Regions from separate parts of the Microbacterium suwonense genome, predicted to be linked through region 1. Evidence: riboswitches for the same ligand, from Rfam matches in the RefSeq annotation. Region 1 holds a riboswitch; the other holds the start of a gene.
What was found. Region 1 has a riboswitch for ZMP and ZTP ahead of QUE33_RS16215 (hypothetical protein). Riboswitches for the same ligand answer to the same signal wherever they lie in the genome.
Positions count from the first base shown of each region.

Region 2: it holds a riboswitch for ZMP and ZTP, as region 1 does, so the genes downstream of both, glyA (serine hydroxymethyltransferase) here and QUE33_RS16215 (hypothetical protein) in region 1, are expected to answer to the same signal.

Region 1 covers NZ_AP027728.1:2,245,625-2,250,316, forward strand. Annotated here, with positions in the region: gene QUE33_RS11185 (DNA alkylation repair protein) at 59-724, shown strand; gene QUE33_RS11190 (hypothetical protein) at 810-1,148, opposite strand; partial or broken gene QUE33_RS16210 (hypothetical protein) at 1,269-1,328, opposite strand; partial or broken gene QUE33_RS16215 (hypothetical protein) at 1,439-1,957, opposite strand; ZMP/ZTP riboswitch at 1,949-2,024, opposite strand; gene QUE33_RS11200 (DUF998 domain-containing protein) at 2,126-3,214, opposite strand; gene QUE33_RS11205 (FUSC family protein) at 3,325-4,359, shown strand; gene QUE33_RS11210 (SulP family inorganic anion transporter) at 4,458-4,692, opposite strand, start outside.
Region 2 covers NZ_AP027728.1:1,581,982-1,586,673, reverse strand. Annotated here, with positions in the region: gene QUE33_RS07965 (sigma-70 family RNA polymerase sigma factor) at 1-1,594, opposite strand, end outside; partial or broken gene nagA (N-acetylglucosamine-6-phosphate deacetylase) at 1,968-3,142, opposite strand; ZMP/ZTP riboswitch at 3,229-3,311, shown strand; gene glyA (serine hydroxymethyltransferase) at 3,348-4,622, shown strand.

The DNA.
Region 1 (4,692 bases):
CGACCCTGCCATATTCCCCGGGGTGCGCACCAGAGTGGCGTGCGGATACGCTGTGATCGTGTCGCCGACGACCCCTTCCGAGGTGCTCGCCGAACTCGCCGAGCTCGAGGACCCGAAGGCGCGCGCGGTGAACGAGCGCCATGGCGACGCGCACGGCGTGAACCTGACGAAGCTGCGGGCTCTGGCGAAGGAACTCGGGATGTCGACGGAGCTGGCCCGCGAGCTGTGGGCGACGGACGATGTGGCCGGACAGCTGGTCGCGCTGCTGATCGCGCGACCTCGCGAGCTGAGCGCCGACGAGATCGACCGGATGCTGCGAAGCACCCGCAGCGCGAAGGCGCACGACTGGCTGGTGAACTACATCGCGAAGAAGTCGCCGCTGGCCGAGGAGCTGCGGCTGCGCTGGTTCGATGACGCGGATGCCGTGGCCCGCGCCGCCGGATGGTCGCTGACCACCGTACGGGTGGTGAAGCGCCCCGCGGGACTCGACCTCGACGCGCTGCTGGATCGCATCGAACGCGAGCTGCGCGATGCGCCGTCCCGCGAGCAGTGGGCGATGAACGAGACGCTCGCGAACATCGGCATCCATCACCCCACGCTGCGCGAGCGCGCCGTCGCCATCGGCGAGCGCCTGCAGGTTCTGGCCGACTACCCGACCCCGCCGAACTGCACCTCGCCGTTCGCACCCGCCTGGATCGCCGAGATGGTGCGCCGGCAGGCTTGAGTGCTCCTCGCTTCATGTGACCCGGATGGTCGCCTCACCGTGGGCAAGGCGACCATCTGAGCCACATGAAAGGCCCGCGGGCAACTCAGTGGTGGAAGAGGCGCAGTCCCGTCGTGACCAGGGTGATGCCGTGCTCGGCGGCAGCAGCGGCCACCTCGTCGGAGCGCGTCGAACCGCCCGGCTCGATGATGGTGCCGACGCCGAACTCGGCGGCGTGGTCGACGTTGTCGCGGAACGGCAGGAAGCCGTCGGAGATCAGGGTGACGTCGTCGAGGCGCTCGCTCCACTCCTCGCGCCACGCGCTCTCGCCGTAGCGGACGGATGCCTTGTCGCCGAACAGCCCGGCGAACTCGGTGCGCTGGGTGCGGGTCATCTCCGCCCCGGCGAAGCGGATCTGCCAGTTCAGCCGGTCCTGCCGCCGCATCCCGTCGACCATCGGCAGCTCGCGGACGAACGGATGCCGACGCAGCCACCACACGCGGGCCTTGTCGCCTGCGAGGCGTACGCAGTCGACGCGGTTCTGCTGCCCCGCCCCGATCCCGACCGCGGCGCCGTCGCGCACGAGTACGACCGAGTTCGACTGCGTGTAGCGCGCCGTCGCCATTCCGAGCTGCGCATCCCGGCGGTGCGCGCGGTCGAGGATTTCTCCGGCAGCGCCGCGGCAAGATCGGCGGCATCCCGGTCCTGCTCGATCACGGCACCCAGCACCTCACGACGCTCCCGCGCCGGCGGATGCCAGTCCAGACCCGCCTCGAAGATCAGGAAGCGGCCGGACTTCTTCGCCCGCAGCGTCTCGACCACGCCCTCTTCGAATCCCGGCGCGATGACGGCGTCGCAGATCACGGTGCGCAGGAAGTCTGCCGTCTCGGCATCCACTGGTCGCGACAGCGCGACCACGTCGCCGAAGGAGGACTTCGGGTCAGCATCGCGGGCGCGCACGTAGGCGGAGATCGGGCTGTCGGTGCCGACTCCGTGCACCCGCCAGGTCTCGGCGGCCACCTCATCGATCGGCCCGGCAAGCGCGGCGCCGGCAGGCGAGACGTGCTTGAACGATGCCGCTGCGGGCAGGCCGCTGGCCTCGTCGGCCTCTCGCACGAGTGCGAAGGCGTTCAGCGCGTCGAGATAGTTGATCAGCGAGGGCTCTCCGCCGATCACGGCGGGGCCTCCTCGACCGAGGCGGACTGGTGCGGATTCATCCCGTAGCGCACGGGCACTCCCATCTGTGATGGGCACCCAGGCGGTCGATGCCGTAGTTCTGCTCCCCGCCGGTCATCCAGCTTCGCCAGTCGCATGACCAGGATACCCGCGCTTCCATCCGCAAGCCTCCCGCGCAGATGGAAAACGTCGGCGCAACGGGCCGGGAACCAGCGCTTTCCATCTTCACGCGGGCGAGCTGCCGCGTCAGCGCAGGGGCGAGCGGCGGGCGGAGGGCCGGGAGACGTCGGGGACGAGAATGCCGAGCAGCTGCACGAGCGTGGTCAGCCACAGCAGCACGAGGCCGACGACCACGGCCTCCAGCGCGGCGACCGAGAGCACGTGCAGCCCGAAGGCCAGCACGACCGCGATCACGATGAGCAGCACCAGCACGATCGTGAGAGTGCGCAGCATCCGCAGCTCCCCCATCAGAACCGTGACGATGATGACCGCCGCGAGCAGCAGCGCGAGCGTCGCGAATGCGGCGATCGCATGCGGACCCGGCACCCGGTCGATCGGCAGCAGGCCGACCGCAGCCAATGCGAGACCCGCGCAGGCCCACGTGATGACGACCGCTGCGATCCCCCGCAGGGCGGCATCGCCCAGCATCCGGTGCAGGTCGCGGCCGAGGTATGAGCCGGTGGTCGCGATCAGCAGGCCCGCGATGACCAGGGTGCCGTTGAACGCCCAGCCGCCCGATCCGATGCCGAGTTCCGAGAAGCTGCGCTCCCACCAGACGCTGTCCGTCGCGGTGAGCATCGCGAACAGGGTGCCGATGATGAGGAAGGCGAACAGCAGCGAGGCGAGATCGCGGGTGCTGAGACGGATGCCGGCGCCGAACGCCATCCTGCCGCCGAGCGCGGATGCGACGGCCGTGAACACTCCGCCGCCGATGGCAGGCAGTTCGAGCCCCTGCAGACCTGCGGCCAGCACTTCGCCCGCGAGCAGCACGCCCAGGCCGGTCACTCCGGCGAGCGCGGCTGTGACCGCCACTGCGCTGACGTCCGAGACGACGGCCTGCCAGCGCGGCATCGCCGAGGTCTCGCCCGGCCGATGCATCCGCGTGCTGACGACGAATGCCGCCGCGGCGATCAGCCCCGCCACCAGGGCGACCGGGATGATGACGGATCCGTCGCCGCTGAACGGGCGGGAGCCGCCCCACAGCACGGCCGTGCCCGCGAGCAGGCCGAGCACGAAGCAGGCGGCAGTGGCCCACAGCATCCGCCGCTGCTCGCGCAGCATCCGCTCGACATCCATGCCTTCATCGAACCACTCCGCGCGGACTTGCGAGTCCACGGATGTCGGATGAAACGACGGATGTCGGCGCAGAACGCCAATATCCGCCGACATCCGGATTCTGAGCCGACATTCGTAGCCACTCGCCCTGCCGCGACTACCGTTGAGCCATGCGCCTCTCCGTGATCCGCTCCGCGCGCCGCGCGCCCCTGCTGCAGGTGCTGAAGTCGGCAGCGGCCACGATCGCGGCCTGGCTGATCGCGGGCTGGCTGCTGCCGGGACCGCTGCCGGTGTTCGCGGCGATCGCCGCACTGCTGGTCGTGCAGCCGAGCGTGAACCAGTCCCTGTCGAAGGCGCTCGAACGCAGCGCGGGCGTGATCCTCGGCGTCGTGATCGCCGTGCTGCTGAGTCTGCTGCTCGGTGCCCAGAGCTGGGTCGTGCTGGCGGCCGTCGTGGTGGCGATGCTGATCGCCTGGGGTATGCGGGCCTCCACCGGCACGGGAAACCAGGTGGCGATCTCGGCCGTGCTGGTGCTCGCGCTGGGGTCGTCGAATCCCGACTACGCCCTGTACCGCATCATCGAGACGCTGATCGGCGCGGCGATCGGATTCGTCGTGAACGTGCTGATCGTGCCACCGGTTCTCAGCGCGCCCGCCCGCCGTGACATCGGGATGCTGGGGCACGAGCTCGCCGCATCCCTCGACCGCCTGGCCGACGCACTGCCGACCGCCCGCACGTCCGCCCAGCTGCACGAGCTGATGCTGCAGGTGCGGCTGCTGCGACCGATGAAGGACGCCGCCGAGGCGTCGCTCGTCGCCGCAGAGGACTCCCTCGCGCTGAACCCGCGCCGGTCTCGCCACCGCGACGATCTGATCGAGCTGCGGGCGCTGTTCGAGCGGCTCTCGCCGGTGGTCACCCAGGTGATCGGCATGACCCGGGCCTACTTCGACCACTACGACGACGCGCTCGCCGACGACCCCGCCGTGCGGGCGATCGCCGAGCAGCTGCGTCGTGCGGGTCACGACGCGCGCCTGGCGGTGCAGACCGCGGATGCCGCACCTGAACCGGATGCCATGACCTCGGCCATCCCGGCGCTGACCGCTCCCCTGGTGGTGCGGCCGCCGGGATCCGATCACTGGATCCTGGTCGGCTCGCTGATGGAGGATCTGCGCCGCATCCACGGCGAACTCAGCGACGAGATCTGAGCACCGCGTCGCCGCTCACGGGTCGCACTTCGCGGCATCCCGCCGCTGGAGGCCACCATGTGCGCCACGCGAAGCGACAAGATGGGGGCAGCCGGGTGCTACGTGGCTGCGGCGCGGGCGACGTGGCTGCGGGCGTGGGCGGTCGCCGCATCCAGATCGGTGAAGAGGTGGTTCTGGTGGCGCAAGGATGCCATCACACCGACCCGCTCGGCGAGCTGCAGGTGGCGGGGCTGGATGCCCTTGACGAGCACGGTGATGCCGCGCCGCTCGAGTGAGTGGATCATGTCGGTGATGACCTGAGCTCCGGTGGCATCGAGGATCTGCAGCTGCGAC
Region 2 (4,692 bases), 660 kb from region 1:
TGCCGGGCTCTTCGGTCCCGGGGTCGGTTCCGGGCTCCTCGGTGCCAGTCCCGGGCTCCTCGGTGCCGTCGCCGGGCTCTTCCGTGTCGGTCTCGGTGCCGTCCCCGGGTTCCTCCGTCTCCTCACCGTCCCCGGGCTCTTCGGCGCCGGGTTCCTCCTCACCGTCTCCAGGCGAGGCATCGTCCCCACCCGGATCGGTGACGTCGCCGGGGTCGGGAGCCGGCTCCAGCTCCTGCTCCGACTCGTCGTCGGCGGGAGGTGCAGCCACGTCGGCTTCCTGCTGTGGGGGCGATGCCTCGTCGGCATCTGCGCGCGGATCCGGATCGACTCTCGGCGTCCTCTGCTCGTCGATCTCGATCACCTTGGGATCATCGATCGACATCGTCGCATCCGGAACCACCTCGGAGGAGATCGACGACGGCTCGGAATCCGAGGCGCTCGGCTGCGAGGTCGCCGGCGATCCGGTCAGCATCCCTGGAACGACGGCTGCGGCCGCGACGACGCCGGCGACGACGAGTGCAGCCGACCCCGCACCCACCAGTGCCCCGATGCCGGAGATGACGCCGGCACTGCTGACGGCAGTCGCACCACCGGATGCCGTGGATCCGGCAGCGGCGGAACCGGCCGCACCCGACCCGGCCGAACCCGTCGTGCCTCCTGAACCAGTGGCCGCGACGCCCCCGGAACCGGCGACGACGGCCCCTTCGACGACGCTCGAGGGCATGGCGGCAAGCGCGACGATCGGCGTTCCGCCGCCCTGCAGAGTCGCCAGGTAGGCCGATGCGCCGCTGACGCCCAGCACGAGAGGCAGCAGCACGAGTGCGAGCCGGCTGGAGACGTCCTTGGCCTCGGCTGCGACGATCATGCAGCGAGCGCAATCCTGCAAGTGCTGGTCAGCGCGTTGCTGTGCACGCACACCGAGGTTGCCGCGCGCATACGCGCCGAGGTGCTCGATCGTCCACCTGCACTCGGACTCGTCGTCCACGCTGCGCAGGTGGGCCTGGATCCATGCTTCGCGCAGACCTTCGCGGGCGCGGAAGGTCAGCTGCGAGACCGCGCCGGCGCTCATTCCCAGCAGCGAGCCGATCGCCGCCGGCTTCATCCCCTCGATCTCGGAGTACCACAGCACCTCCTGCCAGCGGGAGGGCAGCGAGCGGAAGGCCTGTGCGGTCAGCCCGCGATCGAGCTCCTCGTCGGCTGCGGCGTCGGTGCTCGATGGGTCGGCGACCGTCTCGAGCTCGTCGATGGCGGTCTCGCGGCGCGCGCGGCCCCAGGCCGCGGCGGTGTTGCGGATGCTGGTGAACAGATAGGCGCGGAAGGAGCCGTTGGGCCCACCGCCCTTGAGGATCGCCTGATAGATGCGCGCGTAGGCCTCCTGCACGAGGTCATCGGGGTCGATCGATGAGGTGATCGACCGCGCGACCGTCATCCCGGAGCGGTAGTGACGTCGCCAGAGTTCGCCGAACGCCTCCGCGTCACCCGATCGGGTGCGCAGCACGAGGTCGGAGTCAGCGGATGCTGATTCCTCGGCACTGCGGTCGTTCACGTCGTCCCTGTACTCCTGCCGGATGTTCCGCGCTCGTGTGGCGGACATGCTTCTCAAAGAAGAGACGCGTGAATGGTCACTTCATCACGCGTCTTTTCCATTCTCGCTCGAAATCCCGGCGGAGGCCAGCCCTGTGGAGAACCGATCGAGAGCGCTCTCAGGATCTACGCGAAAAAGTTCCTCGCACCGGCGTAATGAATCGAGGGGTCGGCCGTCTCTTCTCGTAGAGCACGTCCGAAGCGACTGGCGAGGGGCCGGTTGCGGAGGGGATCGATGCCGGGGGTATCGCATCGAAGCAGAACGGGATCGGAGACCTCGGGGAGGAGCTTCCGATCCGGTCGGCTCAGGGGAGGTGAGGCCGCCGCTGTGGGGACAGCGGCGGCCTCACTCATCATCTTCGGCAGCGTCTGCGCCGCGGTGATCAGCGCGTCGGCGCCGCCCCGATCCACAGACCGCGAACCGCGAGATCTCCATCCAGCAGCACGGCATCCGCCACGAAGCCGCGCCTCAGTGAGCCCAGTGACTCGCCGAACCCCACGGCCTTCGCCGGCGTCGCCGTCAACGCACGCACAGCCTCGCCGAGCTCGACACCCGCGTCGACGGCACGCCGCAGAGCGACATCCTGCGTGAGGGTGGAACCCGCGATCGAACCAGTGTCGTCGGCGCGCGCGACGCCATCCGTCACCGTCACCTTCACCGCTCCCAGGTCGTAGTGCCCGTCGGCGCTGCCGGCCGCGGCCATGGCATCCGTGATCAGCGCCACTCGACGCGGCGCCGCGTCGAAGAGCAGCTTGATCACGTGCGGATCGAGGTGGATGTTGTCGGCGATGCCCTCCAGTACCACGCGGTGGTCGGCCGCCGCGATCAGCACCGGCCCCGGTGCCCGGTGGTGGATCCCGTTCATCGCATTGAAGGCGTGCGTGAGGATCGATGCACCGGCTTCGAACGCGGCGCGGGCGATCTCGGCATCCGCGTTCGTATGTCCGACGGCGACGGCGGCGCCGGATGCCACGATCTGGCGCACCGCATCGAGCCCCCGGGCAGCTCCGGGGCGAGGGTGACCTGTCTCACCGTCCCGCGCCCCGCAGCCAGCAGCCGCGCGATGGCGTCCGGGTCGGGGGTGCGCAGCAGCGACGGCTCGTGCGCACCGTGGTGGCCGGGGTCGAGGAACGGGCCCTCCAGGTGGCTGCCGAGGATCTCGGCATCCGTCTCAGTGAGATCCGCGATGGTCGCCACCTGAGCGGCGAGCTGGTCGATCGTCGCCGTGACCAGCGAGATCACGGCGCGCGTCGTGCCGTGCGAGCGGTGCATCTCGCGGCCGATGCGGATGGCATCCGCGCCGTCGTCGTACGCCGCGCCGGCACCGCCGTGGCCGTGGATGTCGATGAAACCGGGCGTGAGCACGGCGTCGCCGCCGACGACGGATGCCGCATCGACCACGTCAGCGGCATCCGTCCAGTCGGATCCCGTGCCGCGGGCGACCACGATGCCCTCTTCGAACCGCACCCAGCCGTTCTCGGTGACGGAGCCGTCACCGTCGACGATCCGCGCGGAGTGGATCACCCGCGAGCCGTGGAAGTCCGTCGTCAGGGTCATCGCATGCGCCATGCACCGAATCTATCGCGCCGGGCACCGGATGCCGGTCATGATGCTGGGCGTGCGGCACCGGCATCCGCTAAGCTTTTCCACGTCGCGACTGGCGTCTGGGTGGGGCACCACCGGGGAGCGGCCTCTTTGCAATCGACCGCGCGCCTGGGCCGATGAGGAACACACCCCAATCCCGTGTGAACAGGAGACCGCCATGACCGACCGTTACTTCGACGCCCCGCTCGCCGAGGTCGACCCCGAGATCGCCGAGGTGCTCGAGCGCGAGCTGAACCGCCAGCGCACGTACCTCGAGATGATCGCATCCGAGAACTTCGTGCCCGTCTCGGTGCTGCAGTCGCAGGGCTCGGTGCTGACCAACAAGTACGCCGAGGGCTACCCCGGCCGCCGCTACTACGGCGGCTGCGAAGAGGTCGACGTGGCCGAGTCGCTGGCCATCGAGCGGGCGAAGAGCCTGTTCGGATCCGAGTTCGCCAACGTGCAGCCGCACTCCGGCGCCAGCGCGAACGCTGCCGTGCTGCATGCCATCGCCCGCCCCGGCGACACGCTCCTGGGCCTCTCGCTCGACCAGGGCGGCCACCTCACGCACGGCATGAAGATCAACTTCTCGGGGCGGCTGTACAACATCGTCGCCTACGGTGTGAACCCCGAGACCTCGACGATCGACATGGACGAGGTGCGCGCACTCGCCATCGAGCACAAGCCGAAGGTGATCATCGCCGGATGGTCGGCGTACCCCCGTCAGCTCGACTTCGCGAAGTTCCGCGAGATCGCCGATGAGGTCGGCGCGCTGCTGTGGGTCGACATGGCGCACTTCGCCGGTCTCGTCGCCGCAGGCCTGCACCCGAACCCGGTGCCGCACGCGCACGTCGTCTCGTCGACCGTGCACAAGACCATCGGCGGCCCGCGCTCGGGCTTCATCCTCACCAACGATGCCGACATCGCCAAGAAGATCAACTCGGCCGTGTTCCCGGGCCAGCAGGGCGGCCCGCTCATGCATGTGATCGCGGCGAAGGCGACCGCGTTCAAGCTCGCCGCAACTCCGGAGTTCGCCGAGCGTCAGCAGCGGGTGATCTCGGGCGCCGCGCTGATCGCCGAGCGGCTCTCGCAGCAGGACGTGAAGGATGCCGGCATCAGCGTCCGTTCGGGCGGCACCGACGTGCACCTGGTTCTCGTCGACCTGCGCAACGCCGAGATCGACGGCAAGCAGGCCGAGGATCTGCTGCACGAGATCCACATCACCGTGAACCGCAACGCCGTTCCGAACGACCCGCGTCCGCCGATGGTGACCTCGGGGCTGCGGATCGGGACCCCGGCGCTGGCCACCCGCGGTTTCGGCGACGCCGAGTTCACCGAGGTCGCCGACATCATCGCGCTGGCGCTGCTGCCGGGAGCCGACGTCGAGGCGCTCCGCGCCCGAGTGGCCACGCTCGCCGAGGCGTTCCCGCTGTACCCCGGCCTGCAGCAGTAGCCCACCACCACTACCCGTCTATTTGTGCCTTTCGTGGCGATTCTGGGCCGTATTCGCGGCGTTCGGCACA